3 regions of the Providencia alcalifaciens genome follow, and region 2 is predicted to be linked to each of the others. Evidence: predicted binding sites of a transcription regulator. Region 2 holds the regulator's gene; each other region holds the start of a gene.
What was found. Region 2 encodes LexA, which represses DNA repair genes until DNA is damaged. Its sites were predicted from a motif close to TNCTGTATGTACATACAGNA; they were not measured.

Region 1 (6,078 bases), 1.2 Mb from region 2:
CCTAAAGTCTACGGCTTGGGTAGCAACAAGCACCATAGCTTTCTTCTTCTCGAATATTTCCCGTTAAAACACTTTGATAACACTAACGCGTGGCACTTTGGTCAACAATTGGCGCGATTACATCAATGGGAAGAACAGCCGAGCTATGGATTTGATTTTGATACTATGCTCAGTACCATTGTTCAGCCTAATGGGTGGGAAAAACGTTGGAATGCATTCTTTGCAGAAAAGCGCATTGGTCTTCAATTACAAATTGCATCTGAGAAAGGCATGGTTTTTGGTGATATTCAAAAATTAGTGGATATTGTTAAACACCGCTTATCCGGCCATCAACCACAACCCTCTTTATTACATGGGGATCTATGGCCTGCAAACTGCGCGGTCACTAACCAAATGGATGGCGTACTCTATGACCCTGCTTGTTATTGGGGTGATCGGGAATGTGATATCGCCATGTTGCCATTATATAAAGAAATTCCGATTCAAATTATTGATGGTTACCAAAGTGTTTGGCCATTACCTGCCGGCTTCTTAGACAGACAACCAATCTATCAACTCTATTTCTTACTCAATCAAGCCAACATGTTTGGTAATGAGCAAAGCTATCTGCACGCTCGCAGCATTATTGATAATTTACTAGACGACGAATAACAGCGAGTCAAATAGACAGAAATAAGAGATGCACAGCAGCGGAATGAATACCGATGCTGTGCCATTATCATGATGGAAAAGTATCAATGTGACGGGGAATGGCCAACATGATGAAAAACTACCAATTCAGAAGTTTCAATGCAAAATAAATGGCTATCCCTAAAACAATCGGCCAGAAATACATCAAAAAGAACTGTTTGAAAATAGTATGTCGAGGAATAGTGACTTTAGCTTCTAACTCTTCTTTGGTCACTTCACTGCCTTTTGCATTTTCAAGAATGACATGATCTTCAATGCTTTCGCGAATGAATTTAATTTGTCGATACATGCGTAAGCCTGATGCGCTTAGGGCTAGCCCCACAAAGATAAAAATAAAAATAACAAAAAAACCGATGCAGCTACCTGAAAAACCATGACTCACTTCAGGGACTGGTGAATTATTCCAAAATACATTGAGAAACGGCGTACTTTGTCGCGTCATCTCCGCCATTAATTTAACAAAATCATTGGCAACCGCATTAATTCCTTCGCCTTGAATTCCTTTCAGAGCCGCTAATTTAATTAACGATGTCAATGTGGAAATTAACGCCACAAAAAATACGATCCAGCCCAAAATACGTTTGCCAATCGCAAGAGAATTTGCCTTGTGGTAATTCATTACAACTATTCCTTAAAGTTTTTTTCTACGCTAATCATAGCCGATAATATTTGCTGGCTCCAAATTTCTATAAAAAAATGATAGTTAAAAACCGAGTTTCGGATTATTCAAAGAATGAATCGAATTCACATCAATAGCTAAACTCAAATTTCCAATAAAATCATGTGATGGCACATATATCTCTATAACCCCAAGTCATAGCTTGTTAGAATCGTTTCAGAAACCAAAATGACTGTGATTAAAGTACAGCGATAATCCCCATACCCTCTTTTTAAGCGGGTATCTAAATGAATGGAGTTTGCTATGTATCATAAATTACCTATCCAATCTGTCATCTTTGACATGGATGGTTTGCTGATTGACTCGGAACCTTTTTGGGAACAAGGGGAAGATGAAGTTTTTGCAGAGTTAGGCCTCGATTTATCCATTAAGCACACTCTTCCTGACACCCTCGGTTTACGTATCGACCACGTTGTTGAACTTTGGTACAACGCATCTCCTTGGCAGGGTTGTAGTTTAGAAGCAACAAAACAGCGTATTATTGACCGCGTTATTGGTTTAGTGGAAGAAAAACGTCCATTGCTACCGGGCGTACAACATGCGCTTGAACTGTGCCGCTCAATGGATTTGAACATCGCTTTAGCCTCTGCATCTCCAGATTATATGCTGGAAAAAGTACTGAACTTATTTGATATCCGCCATTATTTTTCTGCTGTAGTTTCAGCAGCAGACTTACCATTAAGTAAGCCTCATCCAGAAGTTTATTTAAAAGCCGCCGCTGAATTATCCACCAAACCTATCCATTGTGCTTCTTTAGAAGATTCCTTTAATGGAATGATTTCTGCAAAAGCGGCAAGAATGCGTTCAATCGTCGTACCTGATAGTAAGCATTTCAATGACCCACGCTGGGGTTTGGCTGATGTTAAAATCGCCTCATTGAACGATTTACGCCCAGAAAATTTACGTTAATCTTAAATAAGTTAACGAAACATGATTTCCCTTACGTTTTTCACGTAGGGGAAATTTTTAAAAAGTATAAAAACCTACGGTTATTAACTAATAAATAAGAGTTTTTTTAACTCTCACCTACTACCATATTTCCTACAAACCCTTTATACTACCCGCCTACTGTATAGATAAACAGATGGTATTTTATCCACCATGACTGCTGAAGGGCATCTGCTTTTTTCCGTCGCATCGCTTGTAATGGCTCATAAATTGCAAATTACCCCAGAGTTCGCTCAGGGTGATTGGTTACATATGATGCCAGGGGTGTTGCTAGGTGCCTTATTACCTGATATTGACCACCCTTCATCTATCCTCGGGCGGCTTTTTCGTATTATTTCATTACCTATATCAAAACTGTGCGGGCATCGCGGGTTCACTCACAGCCTAGTTGCTTGGCTAATTTTACTGATTAGCAGTTACCAGTGGCTGCCTCACTATTGGGACTTACCTACCGACCTTATCCAAGCATTTTTACTCGGTTATATGAGCCATTTAGTGGCTGATATGCTGACTCCATCGGGAGTTCCTTTTTTATGGCCTCTACCGACACGTTTTTGTTTTCCTATCTTACGTGGCAAGTCCAGCAAACGCGGGGAACGCTTTATTGCTGTGCTTTTGACCGTCTGTGCTGTCTTAATTCCAACAGGTCATTCCGCTGATTGGTTCCAGCAAATTGAAAGCGCACTAAATTATTTTAATAATCAGATAAATATACACTTACCGACAAAAAGCTCACTTTTGTAATATACTGTAAGCATGAATCAACCTAAATTATAACTTTTGATTATAAGTAATGACTAACTTCAACTGATATCATATAACCAGTTGTTAGAAGAAATGAAATCCTTATACCTATTAAGGATTAACAACAAGAATCATTATGTAAAATAATTACAATTTGGAGTGTGGAATGAATATTCCTCTGGTTATCAATGTGCTCGTTTTCGTAGCACTTTTAATACTGTTAGCAAAACTCGGATCGAATGGTTGGAGCCTGTCCAAAAAAGTTTTACTGGGTCTCGTATTCGGTGTTGCTTATGGTGTCGGACTTCACCTTGTGTATGGTTCCGGTCACCAAACGGTAAAAGACTCCATTCTTTGGTTTAATATCGTCGGTAATGGTTACGTTCAACTGTTACAAATGGTGATTATGCCTCTGGTGTTCGCCTCCATTCTGAGTGCGGTCGCTCGACTCCACAAGGCATCTTCTTTAGGGAAAATTAGCTTTTTAACCATTGGCACACTGCTGTTTACCACAGCCATTGCTGCTTTAGTGGGTATCTTGATCGCAAACCTGTTCGGCTTAACCGCTGAAGGCCTGGTTCAAGGTCAATCTGAAACTGCACGTCTAGCGGCCATTGAAACAAATTATATTGGTAAAGTCTCAGATTTAACGGTTCCTCAGTTAATCCTGTCCTTTATCCCGAAAAACCCGTTTGCTGATTTAACGGGTGCAAGCCCAACATCTATCATTAGTGTAGTTATTTTTGCTGCCTTCTTAGGGGTAGCTGCGCTGCAACTGTTTAAAGATGATAAAGAGCGCGGTGAAAAAGCATTAGCGGCTATCGATGTGATGCAGGCATGGGCAATGAAACTCGTTCGCTTAGTCATGCGTTTAACCCCTTACGGTGTAATGGCGCTGATGATCAAAGTGGTCGCAAGCTCTAACTTAGCCGATATCATTAACTTAGGAACTTTCGTCATCGCGTCCTATGTCGCGTTAGCCATTATGTTTGTGGTTCACGGTATCTTAGTTGCGACAACGGGCTTAAACCCAATTAAGTTCTTTAAGAAAGCGGGTCCCGTACTGACATTTGCATTCACTAGCCGTTCAAGCGCAGCCAGTATTCCACTGAATATTGAAACCCAAACTCGTCGTTTTGGTGTGCCAGAATCTATCGCAAGTTTCTCGGCATCTTTCGGTGCAACTATCGGTCAAAACGGTTGTGCGGGTATCTACCCTGCGATGTTAGCAGTGATGGTCGCACCAACGATGGGGATCAACCCATTTGATCCACTGTGGATTGCAACCTTAGTTGGTATCGTGACTATCAGCTCTGCCGGTGTTGCCGGTGTCGGTGGCGGTGCAACCTTTGCTGCACTGATTGTGCTGCCAGCGATGGGATTACCTGTCACGTTAGTTGCGCTGTTAATTTCAGTCGAGCCTCTGATTGATATGGGTCGTACTGCTCTGAACGTAAGTGGCTCAATGACTGCAGGTACCGTAACTAGCCAGTTAATGGGCGAAACGGACAAGTCAGTTTTCAATCAAGATGATGACGGTGATTTAAAACACGTCTAATCGTTCCAATCTCCTAACACTCATTGAAACCTGCCCGTCAAACGGCAGGTTTTTTTGTGTCTACATTTTCTGCATTCGTACATTTTATCAAACTACAACAGATTGAAATTTTTTACTTTATTTTGACTTGATGGAAAATACCGGGTTTTTACTCTAAAAAATATTGCCAGTACGTAAAGATGCGTAACATAATAAAGGCTGAGCAACATTTTCTTAGGCCTCCTGCCTGTGTTGCGTCTCCCGTTTCCTACGGGAACTATCAACTTCATTGTTAGATTTTTTATATGACCAATATTATTCATATACTAAAAACTGATCCTTCAGATAACCCCTGTGTCAGCTGTGGTGCTTGTTGTGCTTACTTTCGCGTCTCATTTTATTGGGCCGAATCAGAAGCTGGCGGTGGTTCGGTACCTCAACATTTAACAGAGCAAATCACCCCCTTTATGAGCTGTATGCAAGGTACAAATCAAAAGCCGAATACCCGCTGCACCGCACTTGGAGGCACCGTCGGGGAATGTGTCTCTTGCTCCATTTATGAACAACGGCCAACGCCATGCCGAGAATTCGAACAATCGTGGCATAACGGCATCCATAATGAGGCCTGCGACCGTGCTCGCGCAGCCTATGGTTTACCCCCTCTAGAGCCACAGCAACCGCAAATCGCGTGCTAACCGTCAATGACCCAGAGATTTTTCTGGGTTATCTTCCTTCCCCTTTCACCCCCTTTCCTACGTAAAATAATCTCATTATTTTCAATAAAATGTGTAAAGAAAGGATAAAGCGTGCAGGAAATATGGAGCTTCAGTCAAAGCAGGTAAAAGCCATTGCGAGGAAAATCTAATTGATGAATTATCCTCTCATCACGTTAATGAGGAGATAAAAGATGAACAAATTAAACCAAGGTTTGCTTGCTGCTGTTTTACTGTCTGTTGGCTTTGCTGCTGCAGCCGCTAATGTTGATATGAACAAATCACCACGCCATCACGGTGGAAATCATCATAATATGGTGTATAGCGTGACTGAACAAACCACCAAACCTAATGAAACCCTGAAAAAACTGGCGAACGATACGCCTAAAATTGAAGATGGCAAGCGCTATATGGTGAAAATGTCTGTCGTGGAAGTGCCAGAATTCAAGCCCGCACAACCGATGCCTGTTCCTGCTACGGCTCCCGCAGCTAAATAATGAATGCGTCAACCTAAACCATAGGCTGTGCCTGTTACACTGATAACATCAACCTTTTGGCATTGTTAGTTAAAAATCAGTATCTTAATTGACACAATAACGTTTAGGTATATCCCTAATTTTAGCCCCTAATGCCATAGGGGCTTTTTTTTAACTAAAATAACCAGCGCAATAGCGCTGTGACTATCGCCGCTGACAAAACAATCACAATAAATGGCTTACGATACCAAGTCAGAATACCTGCCACCACCACCCCAATTATTTTCGGTA
Region 2 (6,078 bases):
GCAGGTAGTCCATATGGCTACGGTGAGAGGGTACATACACAATTTCGTGACCATCTTGTGCCAGCTGGCGAACGCGCTCAGCATGTTGAACGTTGATCCCTTGGTATAAGCGGTTCCATGTCCAGCCCAGTACGCGGTCAGTCAGTCGCACAGCTTCATAAGAGAAGTTGGCGGCAATTTCTTCCATCATCGCCACGGCATTTTGCTGGGCTTTTTGTAATGGAATTTTTTTACTGCGAGCTTCGTCTTCAACCGCTTTTTCAATGGCTTTAGAGGATAGCAGCTTATTAAATAGCTCATAACGTGCAGGCAGTTTTGGCCCGACTGCAGCTAAACGCTGACGAGAGTAATGGATACGTGCTACGCGAGCGAGTTTATTGGCAATGATGGTATCAGTGCCATGCTCCTGTGCCATCTGGCCAAGAGAAATGCTCGGAGAAAAACGCACAAAGCTATCGCGCCCTAACCACAGGACTGCAAAGAATTTTTGCACTCCGTTTAAGAGTTTTAACGGGGCTGGCTTATGCCCTTCGCGACCCGGCGCACGTCCAAACATGACGGATGCAGGTAGCATTTGAATATCAAGATTTGGATTGTTTTTATGCAAATCCAGATACGCATGGAATATTTTTACTGACTCTTTACGTGGATCTGGGGAGTAGTAACGGAACACGCGTGGGCCATCATCAATAAACACATAGGCAGGGAGCTTGGTGCCATTGATATCGTTATCCACGAGAGGATCAGGTAAACCAATCGCTAAGCATTGTTGGCGAAGCGTGAGAAGGTCGGACTTTGAGTGATATGGCAAGACGTACAGCGTTGGCTTGTTTGGGTCAAGCTGCAACTCTGTTATCGGGTCCGTTGGGATTAGTTTACTTTTTACCAATAATTTCAGTGGTAAATTCAACGTGTTGTAATATATTTTACGCCATAGTGACATAAATGATTATAGCCTCTTGTTAGTAATGCTGCGCAATCATATCAGAAAGCAACGTTTAGATCTGTTATCGATAATTCACTTTGACTGCAAAAGTTGATTATTGTTTAAAAATTAAGGAAAAAATATGGCAAGTCAAACTAAGGGTCTCACTCGGGTCATCAAAGCGGCTGGATACTCCCTTAAAGGTTTAAAAGCAGCATGGGTCAATGAAGCTGCATTCCGTCAAGAAGCGGTTGCTGCTATCATTGCGATAATTATAGCTTTTTACTTGGATATTAGCCAAATTGACAGAATTTTATTAATTGGTTCAGTCGTGTTAGTCGCAATCGTTGAGTTAATTAACAGTGCAATTGAGGCGGTTGTTGACCGTATTGGCAGTGAATACCATGAATTATCTGGGCGAGCGAAAGATATTGGCTCCGCAGCTGTGTTCGTCACGATAGGATTGGCACTGTTTATCTGGGGAACGGTTTTATGGGCGCGTTATTTTACGGTTTAATCGGCTAAAAATAGTAAAAGAGATAAAAAGCCAGAAATTCATCAACAAATGCAGATTTTGGCTAATTTAACAGTTCCCAATACCCATTTACCTGTATATACTCACAGTCTGACTGTATAAACAAACAGGGGAACGGGATGAAAGCACTGACAGCTCGACAACAGCAAGTTTACGATCTGGTGCGTGACCATATTTCGCAAACTGGCATGCCACCAACACGCGCTGAGATAGCAGCAAGTTTGGGTTTTCGTTCGCCTAATGCGGCAGAAGAACATTTAAAAGCCTTAGCTCGTAAAGGGGTAATTGAAATTGTTTCTGGAGCTTCCAGAGGCATTCGTCTGTTGTTAGAAGAGGAACCTGAAGATTTAGGACTTCCTCTGATTGGACGTGTTGCTGCCGGCGAACCATTGCTTGCACAAGAACATATTGAAAGCCATTACCAAGTCGACCCAGAGTTATTTAAACCACACGCTGACTTTTTATTACGCGTAAATGGTATGTCGATGAAAGATATCGGTATTATGGATGGTGATTTACTTGCGGTACATAAAACACAGAATGTCCATAATGGGCAAATTGTTGTGGCACGTATCGAAGATGAAGTCACTGTTAAACGTTTTAAGCAACAAGGCAATCGTGTTGAGCTTATTGCTGAAAACTCTGATTTTGCACCAATCGTGGTTGATTTACGCGAACAGAATTTTACCATCGAAGGTCTGGCTGTTGGGGTTATCCGTAACAGTGACTGGCATTGATGATGAGCGATTGAGTCTGGCAGCAGACTCAATATCTCTATTTTTTGAATAGTCTTTCTTTATATAGCTATATATAACTATGTTCATATTGCACTTCTTTATATATAGCCATCTTCCATATTGCTATATAGCTTCCTTTCTTTTACTTCCTGTATACCATTTCTTCTATATCACTTCTTTTTTGAACTGACTGTGTTTTTTGCACTGACTGTAGTGTGATGGTCATGCTCACAGTGTTCATGATCTTGGCAATTGGAAATCTCAAAACATTTCTGACATAAGCCATGGTTTTCTACCACCGTATGCCTGAGATGAAAATGATTTTCTTCTGCTAGTGTGCTAATCGCTTGCTCGATAGTCGTGCAGTCACTTTCGGTCACATTGCCACAATTATCACAAATCAACATCACTGAAATATGGCTTGGATTATCGACATGGTGACAAACCACATAGCTGTTCGTGGATTCAATTTTATGAATGAATCCTTGTTCCATGAGGAATTCTAAACCGCGATAAACGGTAGGTGGCTTAGCCTGCGGCTCTATTTCACGCAGTAAATCTAGCAAATCATAAGCACTGATCGCACCGTGTTGCTGCGCAATTAACCGCAAAACAGTCTCTCTTTGTGGGGTCAAACGCACGCCTCGAGACTGGCAAATACGTTCGGCCGTCGTAAGCAGCTTATCTTCACTGATTGTTTTCATCTTGTTTGGCCCCACCTAGATAGCTTCAAGTTTTTATTACTGTTTAGTTTACCATAACTTCCATTTCTGTTGTGTTTGAAATGGTGGTGATGAAATGAACAGTTTTTTTACTAAATTGAATACGCAATTTTAACTTTAATAAAGGTAACGTTAATAAAGAATGAATATCTTATTTAAAAGGTGGTTTTTTTTATTTTAAATAAATCATTAATTGCTGCATTTTAGTTAATCATTGAGTGTTAATTTTAACCAAATAAAAACAATTATTGAAATTCATTGTTACTATTTGACGTTAATTTTAATTAAGACTTATCTTACGCCTCGTTTGTTATGTAGCGATTACGGGTAAAAAAAATACGATTTTCAGAATTTAAATTCAATAAATTTGCATCAGTCTGGATTATTAAGTTGTATTTAAATATAAATATAGGTTTTTATATTTATAGGTTTTTTGCAATATTTAGACATTTTTATAAATGTAAAATGAAGTCTTCATATAAATCTTTCTAAGTAATTTATCATTTCTTCAGATTTAAGTACTCACTCAGTGGATAAAAGTTGTTTGTATGCACTTTGTCGATATAAAAAACCAAGTCAACGCTTTATTTGGGTGATTTTTGACAACATATGTCACGTATGTAGAATTGACATCAGAAAATATCACAAGGTAGTTATCAGAATTCATTTAGTGTTCTATATCAATTTTAATTAATTAATGAATGACTCAGTAATTAATTTAGAAGTGAGAATGTTGGCTTAATGAGTTTTGTTTTTTAAATCACATAAATGAGATGGAGCTCGTTTATATAAAAAAATCTCTAACCTGAATGAAATTCATCAAGTAGGAAAGCTAGAGGAATTTTCAAGGGTGCACTACTTAAGTAAATAGACTTAATTTTGCGTCAATGAAAGCAGGAAAGAGAAAAAAGAGAAATAGCAGTTCCTACTCATTTAAAGGAAAACTTTTATGAAACTGAATAAATTAGCATTAACTCTAGCTTTAGGTTTAGGTGTTGGCGTTTCTGGTGTTGCTTTAGCTGCTGATCCAGCAACTCCTCCTGCACCAGTAGAAAGCTCACAAGGTGAAATCCGTTTTACTGGTTTCATTAATGACGTTCCATGTTCAATCGATGCTGACAACCTGAAGCAATTAGTTGAATTCGGCGAAATCGCGTTACACGAACTGACTTCTAACCAATTCCGTTCAGACAGCAAAGCGTTCGATATCGTTCTGAAAAACTGCTCTACTGAAACTTACAAAAACGCAAAAATCACATTTACTGGTTCTACAGTAAATGGTTTCCAAGGCTTCACTGGTGACTTACTGGGCTTAGGCGGTAAAGTTAAAAACGCTGGTATCATCATCACTAACGGCGCTGATAAAGTTGTTGAATTCGGTAAAGCATTCCCAGGTACTGGTGACGGCTATGCGTTAAACAATGGTGACGGTTCACAAACTACTCTGCACTTCGCTGCATACGTTAAAGGTAACGAAGATCCAACTAAGAAAGCTACAACAGGTCGTTTTGACACTGTAGCTAACTTCAAAATTGTTTACCAATAATAGTCAGTTTCTATAGAGAATAATATGGCGTAGTCATACGCCATATTTCTCATACCGTCTTCATTGTGTTTGTTTGTATAGGCGCATAGTTAATGAAAAGCATGAAGCTAAATCTAATTACAAAATTAATGCTTTTAATGTTAACGCCAATGGTTGCATTCTCTGAAGAGGCCGTTGATTTTAACACCGACTTCATTGATTCTGAAGGTAAAGAAAACGTCGACTTCAGTAAATTCTCTCACGCCAACTATGTCCCCCCTGGGGATTACTCTTTAGCGATTGAAGTTAACCGCGCTAAAGTTTCTATGGAACAACCTATCACCTTTTTTAATCCTAATTACGACGACAAAGTTTCGTTGGCATGTATTACGCCTGAAATTTATGCATTATTGGGATTAAAAAAGGAGTGGAATAGCCAAGTCAAATGGCTAGATGATGGAAAATGTTTGGATATTCGCTCAGTTCCAGATATGACCATTCAAGGCGATTTGGCAAAGAACGTTGTACAGTTCAATATTCCTCAGGCCTACATGGAGTACTCAGACCCTGATTGGGACCCACCATCTCGTTGGGATGACGGGATCATGGGTGCATTTATTGACTATAACGCGACAGGACGCGTTGTTAATAAACAAACCGGCGATAAAGGAACGAAATCAGGTCTGACGGCCACAGGGACAATGGGTGCAAACTTCGGTGCATGGCGTTTGCGTGCCGATTGGCAAACTCAAAATGGTGAGCTGAATAAAGGCAGCAAATCATGGTCTTGGAACCAATTATACGCCTATAGAGCGATTCGTTCACTGAGTGCGCGTTTAACACTCGGGGAGCAATATTTAGCATCAAACTTGTTTGACAGTATTCGTTACGTTGGTGCGAGTTTAGAAACCAACGAATCCATGTTGCCGCCTCGCTTACAAGGCTATGCGCCTGAAATTGCGGGTGTTGCAAAAACAAATGCGACAGTCATGGTAAAACAAGATGGCCGTATTATTTATCAAACAGAAGTTAGCCCTGGTCCATTCCGTATTCAGGATGTGAACTCATTCGGTGGTGGTACGCTGGATGTAGTGATCCAAGAACAAGATGGCACAACAAGCAGCTATCGGGTGGAAACTTCTCGACTGGGTACGTTGACACGCCCTGGACAGCTGATTTATCAATTTGTGATGGGTAAACCGACTAAAGATGACCATGATACTCAAGGCCCTGCATTTAGCATGGGGTCACTCTCTTGGGGGGCGACAAACAATATCACGGTTTATGGTGGTTTACAGGCATCATCTGAATATCAAAACGTTGCATTTGGTTTAGGTCGTGACTTTGCGCCATTTGGTGTGTTATCAGGAAACATCAACATTTCTCGCGCACAAATGGGTCGACTGGATGACAATGAAACGTTAACCGGTAACTCTTATAACCTAACGTATTCTAAGCAGTTTGACGAAATTAACAGTCAGATTACGTTTGCGGGTTATCGATTCTCTGAACGAAATTATATGACCATGAGCCAGTTTATTGATCGTCGCTATAAAGGCGATACGGTCGATAGCGGTAAAGAACTGTATACCATTATCTTTGGTACGGCGTTCCCTGATTATAACGCCAACATG
Region 3 (6,078 bases), 130 kb from region 2:
AGATGCGTCTGCGTATTTTAGATATGCGTACCGTCTTAGTGGATGAGCTGAAAAAAGCGCTACCAAACAAAAACTTCGACCACCTGTTAAAACAGCGCGGTATGTTTAGCTACACTGGTTTTTCTCAACAACAAGTTGACCGTCTGAAAGATGAGTTTGCTGTTTATTTAGTTGGAACAGGTCGCGTATGTATGGCTGGTGTAAACCGTCATAATGTGAAGCGCATTGTGGAAGCATTCACTGCCGTTAGCCAGTAATAGACTGTTATATAAGCATTAAAAAAGGGGAACTGAGTTCCCCTTTTTCTATTTTGATTGACGGTTTCTGTTAACTATTTTTACTCAAGCTAACCATTTTTGTTTCAGTTAACTCAGTAGCCACGAGCTAAGATAGGCTTCAAGAAACGCGCTGTATGGGATTTTTCACATTCAGCCACCTGCTCAGGGGTACCTGAAATTAAAATCTCACCGCCACCGCTACCACCTTCTGGACCTAAATCGACAATCCAGTCTGCTGTTTTGATCACATCCAAGTTATGCTCGATGACGACGATGGTGTTGCCTTGATCGCGTAGCTGGTGCAAGACCACAAGCAGTTGTTGGATATCGGCAAAGTGCAATCCGGTGGTTGGTTCATCCAATATATAGATGGTTTGCCCCGTTCCTCGTTTAGACAACTCGCGAGCCAACTTCACGCGCTGGGCTTCACCGCCTGACAAGGTTGTCGCAGATTGGCCTAAGCGAATGTAGGAGAGACCCACATCCATCAGCGTTTGCAGCTTACGCGCTAGCGCAGGTACGGCATCAAAGAATTCACGAGACTCTTCGATGGTCATATCCAACACTTCATGAATGCTTTTGCCTTTGTATTTGATCTCTAAGGTTTCACGGTTATAGCGCTTGCCTTTACATTGGTCACACGGCACATAGACATCGGGCAGGAAGTGCATTTCGACTTTAATTACCCCGTCCCCTTGGCAGGCTTCACAACGACCGCCTTTCACATTAAAGCTGAAACGCCCTGGGTTATAGCCACGAGTTCGTGATTCAGGTACACCCGCGAACAGCTCACGAATTGGTGTAAATATGCCGGTGTAAGTGGCTGGGTTCGAACGTGGTGTACGTCCAATAGGGCTTTGGTCGATATCGATCACTTTATCGAAATGCTCTAAACCTTCGACATTGGTATACGGCGCAGGGTTAATCACTGTAGCCCCATTTAACTGGCGCTGAGCAATTGGAAATAGCGTATCGTTGATGAGCGTGGATTTACCGGAACCAGAAACCCCTGTAATGCACGTAAATAAGCCAACAGGAATATTCAGGGTGACATTCTTCAGGTTGTTGCCCGTTGCGCCAGAGACAGTCAGCACTTTATCTTTATTAAATGGAACACGCGTTTGCGGGATATCAATCTTGCGTTCGCCACTTAAGAATTTACCCGTTAACGATTCTGGGTTAGCGACAATATCTTCCAATGTGCCTTGCGCCACAATTTGCCCACCGTGAACACCGGCTCCTGGGCCAATATCAATCACATGGTCGGCAGCGCGGATGGCATCTTCATCATGCTCAACCACAATTACGGTGTTCCCTAAGTTACGTAGGTGAATCAGGGTTTCCAGTAATCGGTCATTATCACGCTGGTGGAGCCCGATAGACGGTTCATCCAGCACGTACATCACACCAACCAGACCTGCACCGATTTGGCTTGCTAGACGGATACGCTGGGCCTCACCGCCGGATAATGTTTCTGCGGAACGTGAAAGGCTTAAGTAATTCAATCCCACGTTCACTAAGAATTTCAGACGGTCGCCGATCTCTTTTAGAATTTTTTCAGCAATTTGAGCTCGTTGCCCACTGAGTTTTAAGTTTTGGAAAAACTCCATCGCATGGCCGATGCTGTAATCTGCAATTTCAGGCAGCGTGGTATTTTCCACAAACACAAAGCGAGCTTCTTTACGCAAACGGGTGCCGGAGCAAGTCACACAAGGGCGGTTGCTAATGTACTTTGCTAACTCTTCGCGCACCGCGGTGGATTCCGTTTCTTTATAACGGCGTTCCATATTGTTAAGCACACCTTCGAACGGGTGGTGGCGTACGGTAATATCTCCGCGATCATTGCGGTACTTGAATTCAATAGTTTCTTTGCCAGAACCATACAAAATCACTTTTTGAATGGCAGGGCTGAGTGAGTCATAAGGGGCTTCAACATCAAATTTATAGTGTTCGCCCAATGACATTAACATCTGAAAATAATAGAAATTACGACGATCCCATCCGCGGATTGCTCCGCCCGCAAGGGAAATTTCGGGGTTTTGAATCACGCGCTCAGGGTCAAAAAACTGCTGAACCCCTAAGCCATCGCAGCTTGGGCAAGCCCCTGCTGGGTTGTTGAATGAGAACAATCGTGGCTCTAACTCCATCATGCTATAGCCACAAACGGGGCATGCAAAGTTAGCAGAGAACACTAATTCTTCGGCTTTTGGGTCATCCATATCTGCGACAACAGCGGTACCACCAGATAGCTCCAGTGCAGTTTCAAAGGATTCTGCAAGACGCTGGGCGATATCATCACGCACTTTGAAACGGTCAACCACCACTTCAATGGTATGTTTTTTCTGTAATTCGAGTTTTGGTGGATCGGATAAATCACAAACTTCACCATCAATACGGGCGCGAATATAGCCTTGGCTCGCTAAGTTATCGAGTAACTTAACGTGTTCACCTTTACGCTCTTTCACGACTGGAGCCAGCAGCATCATACGGCGATCTGTCGGCTGCGCGAGGACGTTATCCACCATCTGGCTGACGGTTTGTGCAGCAAGCGGAATATCATGATCAGGGCAACGAGGCTCACCCACACGGGCAAACAGTAGACGCAGATAATCATGGATTTCGGTGATGGTCCCGACCGTTGAACGCGGGTTATGGGAAGTGGATTTCTGTTCAATGGAGATAGCAGGCGATAGCCCTTCGATATGGTCAACATCCGGCTTTTCCATTAAAGAAAGGAATTGACGAGCATACGCGGATAGTGACTCAACATAACGGCGCTGGCCTTCTGCATAGAGGGTATCAAAGGCGAGGGAAGATTTCCCTGAGCCAGATAGCCCTGTAATAACTATCAGCTTGTCTCGGGGGATGATGAGATTGATATTTTTTAGGTTATGCGTGCGTGCGCCGCGGACTTCGATATTCTCCATTTACCACTTCCCGAATGAATTGATAGTGAACAAAAATGAACTTGGTAGTCTTAATTAACGAGCCAGTATTAATAAACGATTTAGTATTGCACAAAATTTGCTGAATGGATATACAGTATATGTGCTCTTTATATTTCATTCCATAGGGGGCTGATGGCAACTTATCTGTGGCGACAATAATTAGTGTCTATACTAAAAATCAGTAATGCAGATTTCACTTAAATTTGGAAAGCGCTTCGCAACTTCTTATCGAGCAATCTCAATTTATGGTGCAATACAGATAGGTCGTGGTAAACTTCACGGTCAGTCCAGAGATTAAAAATTCAATGCATCAGGAGTAATAAATGGCCACCAGAGGCGTAAATAAAGTAATTCTTATCGGTAACTTAGGACAAGATCCAGAAATCCGTTATATGCCTAACGGCGGAGCTGTCGCTAACCTGACTCTGGCAACTTCTGAAAGTTGGCGTGACAAGCAAACCGGTGAAATGAAGGAAAAAACAGAGTGGCACCGTGTGGTTATTTTCGGAAAATTAGCGGAAATCGCTGGTGAATATCTGAAAAAAGGTTCACAAGTTTATATCGAAGGTTCGTTGCAAACCCGTAAATGGCAAGACCAAAGCGGTCAAGATCGCTACAGCACCGAAGTCGTGGTGAATATCGGCGGTTCAATGCAAATGTTGGGTGGTCGTGGTGGCGATGCCCCATCACAAGGCCAAAGCGGCGGACAAGGCGGTTGGGGTCAACCACAACAGCCACAAGCAGCACAACAATTCAGTGGCGGCGGCGCAGCTCCAGCGCGTTCACCAGCACCAGCATCACAAGCCAATGAACCACCAATGGATTTTGATGACGATATCCCGTTCTAATTTCTAAATTAGAAAATCAAAATCATCGATTAAAGCCCTTAATATTAAGGGCTTTAATTTTTGGGAGATTAGTTAGCCATGAAATTATTATGAAATTAATTTTATGTGCATGTAACAATTTGATTATATAAAAATAAAATGCAGTTTGAGCTGATTATCTAGCATTTGACATTTACGAAATTTTTCGTAAATTAAGGGTGTTCTATGGGATTTAAGCAAGCTAAAAAGGATATTTTAGCAGCACTACGTCATGGTTATTATCAACATGAAGTTCGTAATAATTATATCGATAAAAATAAACTACAAACGGGTGAAATTGACGCAGAGACGGTTATAGAAATCATTCATCGTAGTACAGGAAATGATTATTCAAAAAGTTCACATCACCAAGCTAACGAAATAGACGTACATATAATAAAAATTGAAGGTTGGTATATTAAATATTATTTAATAGATGATGGCGACATAGGGGTATTTATTAGTGTTCATCAGTAAATGATAAGGGAAAATATGAAACTATATATTCAAGGCGATAAAAGCAAGGCGATTTGTCAAGATTGTGGCTTAGTAACTACAACATTCGATTATAGAAATCTTGAAATTAAAGAAAGCAGTAAAATTGTTAAAAATATCCTTGTTGGGGTTTGTGACTGCTGTGGAAGAACAGTCAGTACGCCAGCACAATCAACGCCAGAGATAAAAAAAGAAAAAGAAAAGGACGTTATATCCATTGAGGCCATTCTTCCGTCTATATATATCGAAATACTTAATTTAGCTTGTTTAAGAATAGATCCGAATACCAGTCAAGAGATGAATAAGCGACTATTGTTTTTGTATGTTCACAATAATAAAAATGATAAATCAATAAAGGATTATATTGATAATTATGATGCGTTATTAAAGATAATACCAATAATGGCATCAATGCCTAAAAAAAGGTTATCAATGAAAGTATCATCAAAATTTGCAAATGAATTTAATGAATTAACGCAATCGCTAGATAAAAATAAAACAGAAACAATTAAAATCATTATCGCTTCAATAAAAAAAGATCTTATTGATAACGAAAATTCTTTTATGGTTGATGAGTTTAGAAAAACTCATTCTCTGAGCGTGTGCTAATTTGGATGGGAGCATCACAACACAACAATATTTCGTGACTGACCTCACATTTGAAATCCACAACCAAGAAAAACGAAAAAAAGGGTTGTGAAGGTTAGGATTTTATGGTTTCTTAAATGCAGCAAACACAAAAATGAAAAATCAGACAGACTTTAGCTAAACAGGAAATTCATTAAACATGGATTTTAGCTAAACCAGACAGAATTAAATTACAGGAAACTCCCGTGAAAATGACCGCTAACCGTTCAAACCTACTACTTACCGCGCCACTAGCCGCGGTAGTCGTGCGTGTGGTGGTGGTCGTGGGCTTAGCGCCGTAACGGGAACAAATCACGCGATTTAGAAACCCCGCCGGCGCAAACCGAGCGGGGTTTTTTTATGACCTAAAACTCGGATCCGCAGGCTAGTGAAGGAATAAAAAATTATGAGCGAGTCGGGCACAACATCACCACAAAAAACCTGTTTTACAGGCGCAGAATTGATTGTCCATTTATTGGAAAAACATGGTATTACCATCGTTTCTGGTATTCCGGGCGGGGCTGCATTGCCATTCTATGATGCGCTGGGGCAGAGCAAAAAAATTCGCCACATACTGGCGCGTCACGAGCAAGGTGCGGGTTTTATTGCGCAGGGAATTGCGCGTAGCACAGGTAAAGCGGCGGTATGTATTTCCTCAAGTGGCCCCGGAGCCACTAACTTAGTGACTGCCATTGCAGATGCTAAGTTGGATTCAATTCCACTAGTATGCATCACTGCGCAAGTGCCATCTTCGATGATTGGTACCGATGCGTTTCAGGAAGTGGATACTTACGGTATCTCGATTCCGATTACGAAACACAACTATTTGGTGCGCAGTATTGAAGACCTACCTCAGGTTATTTG

Region 1: the regulator LexA is predicted to act here: its motif matches at 2,436-2,455, upstream of LDO73_RS07440 (metal-dependent hydrolase).
Region 3: the regulator LexA is predicted to act here: its motif matches at 3,304-3,323, upstream of uvrA (excinuclease ABC subunit UvrA).

The regions. Positions count from the first base shown of each region.
Region 1 is NZ_OU659204.1:1,626,334-1,632,411, reverse strand. Features, by position in the region: gene LDO73_RS07455 (fructosamine kinase family protein) at 1-651, shown strand, start outside; gene LDO73_RS07450 (YniB family protein) at 770-1,309, opposite strand; gene hxpB (hexitol phosphatase HxpB) at 1,613-2,278, shown strand; gene LDO73_RS07440 (metal-dependent hydrolase) at 2,471-3,061, shown strand; gene LDO73_RS07435 (L-cystine transporter) at 3,228-4,619, shown strand; gene LDO73_RS07430 (YkgJ family cysteine cluster protein) at 4,904-5,293, shown strand; gene LDO73_RS07425 (hypothetical protein) at 5,506-5,808, shown strand; gene LDO73_RS07420 (AzlD domain-containing protein) at 5,963-6,078, opposite strand, start outside.
Region 2 is NZ_OU659204.1:471,394-477,471, forward strand. Features, by position in the region: gene plsB (glycerol-3-phosphate 1-O-acyltransferase PlsB) at 1-943, opposite strand, end outside; gene LDO73_RS02065 (diacylglycerol kinase) at 1,068-1,442, shown strand; gene lexA (transcriptional repressor LexA) at 1,580-2,197, shown strand; gene zur (zinc uptake transcriptional repressor Zur) at 2,368-2,901, opposite strand; gene LDO73_RS02080 (fimbrial protein) at 3,869-4,465, shown strand; gene LDO73_RS02085 (fimbria/pilus outer membrane usher protein) at 4,558-6,078, shown strand, end outside.
Region 3 is NZ_OU659204.1:602,708-608,785, forward strand. Features, by position in the region: gene LDO73_RS02630 (aromatic amino acid transaminase) at 1-257, shown strand, start outside; gene uvrA (excinuclease ABC subunit UvrA) at 371-3,205, opposite strand; gene LDO73_RS02640 (single-stranded DNA-binding protein) at 3,550-4,074, shown strand; gene LDO73_RS02645 (hypothetical protein) at 4,279-4,569, shown strand; gene LDO73_RS02650 (hypothetical protein) at 4,585-5,196, shown strand; gene ivbL (ilvB operon leader peptide IvbL) at 5,427-5,516, shown strand; gene ilvB (acetolactate synthase large subunit) at 5,621-6,078, shown strand, end outside.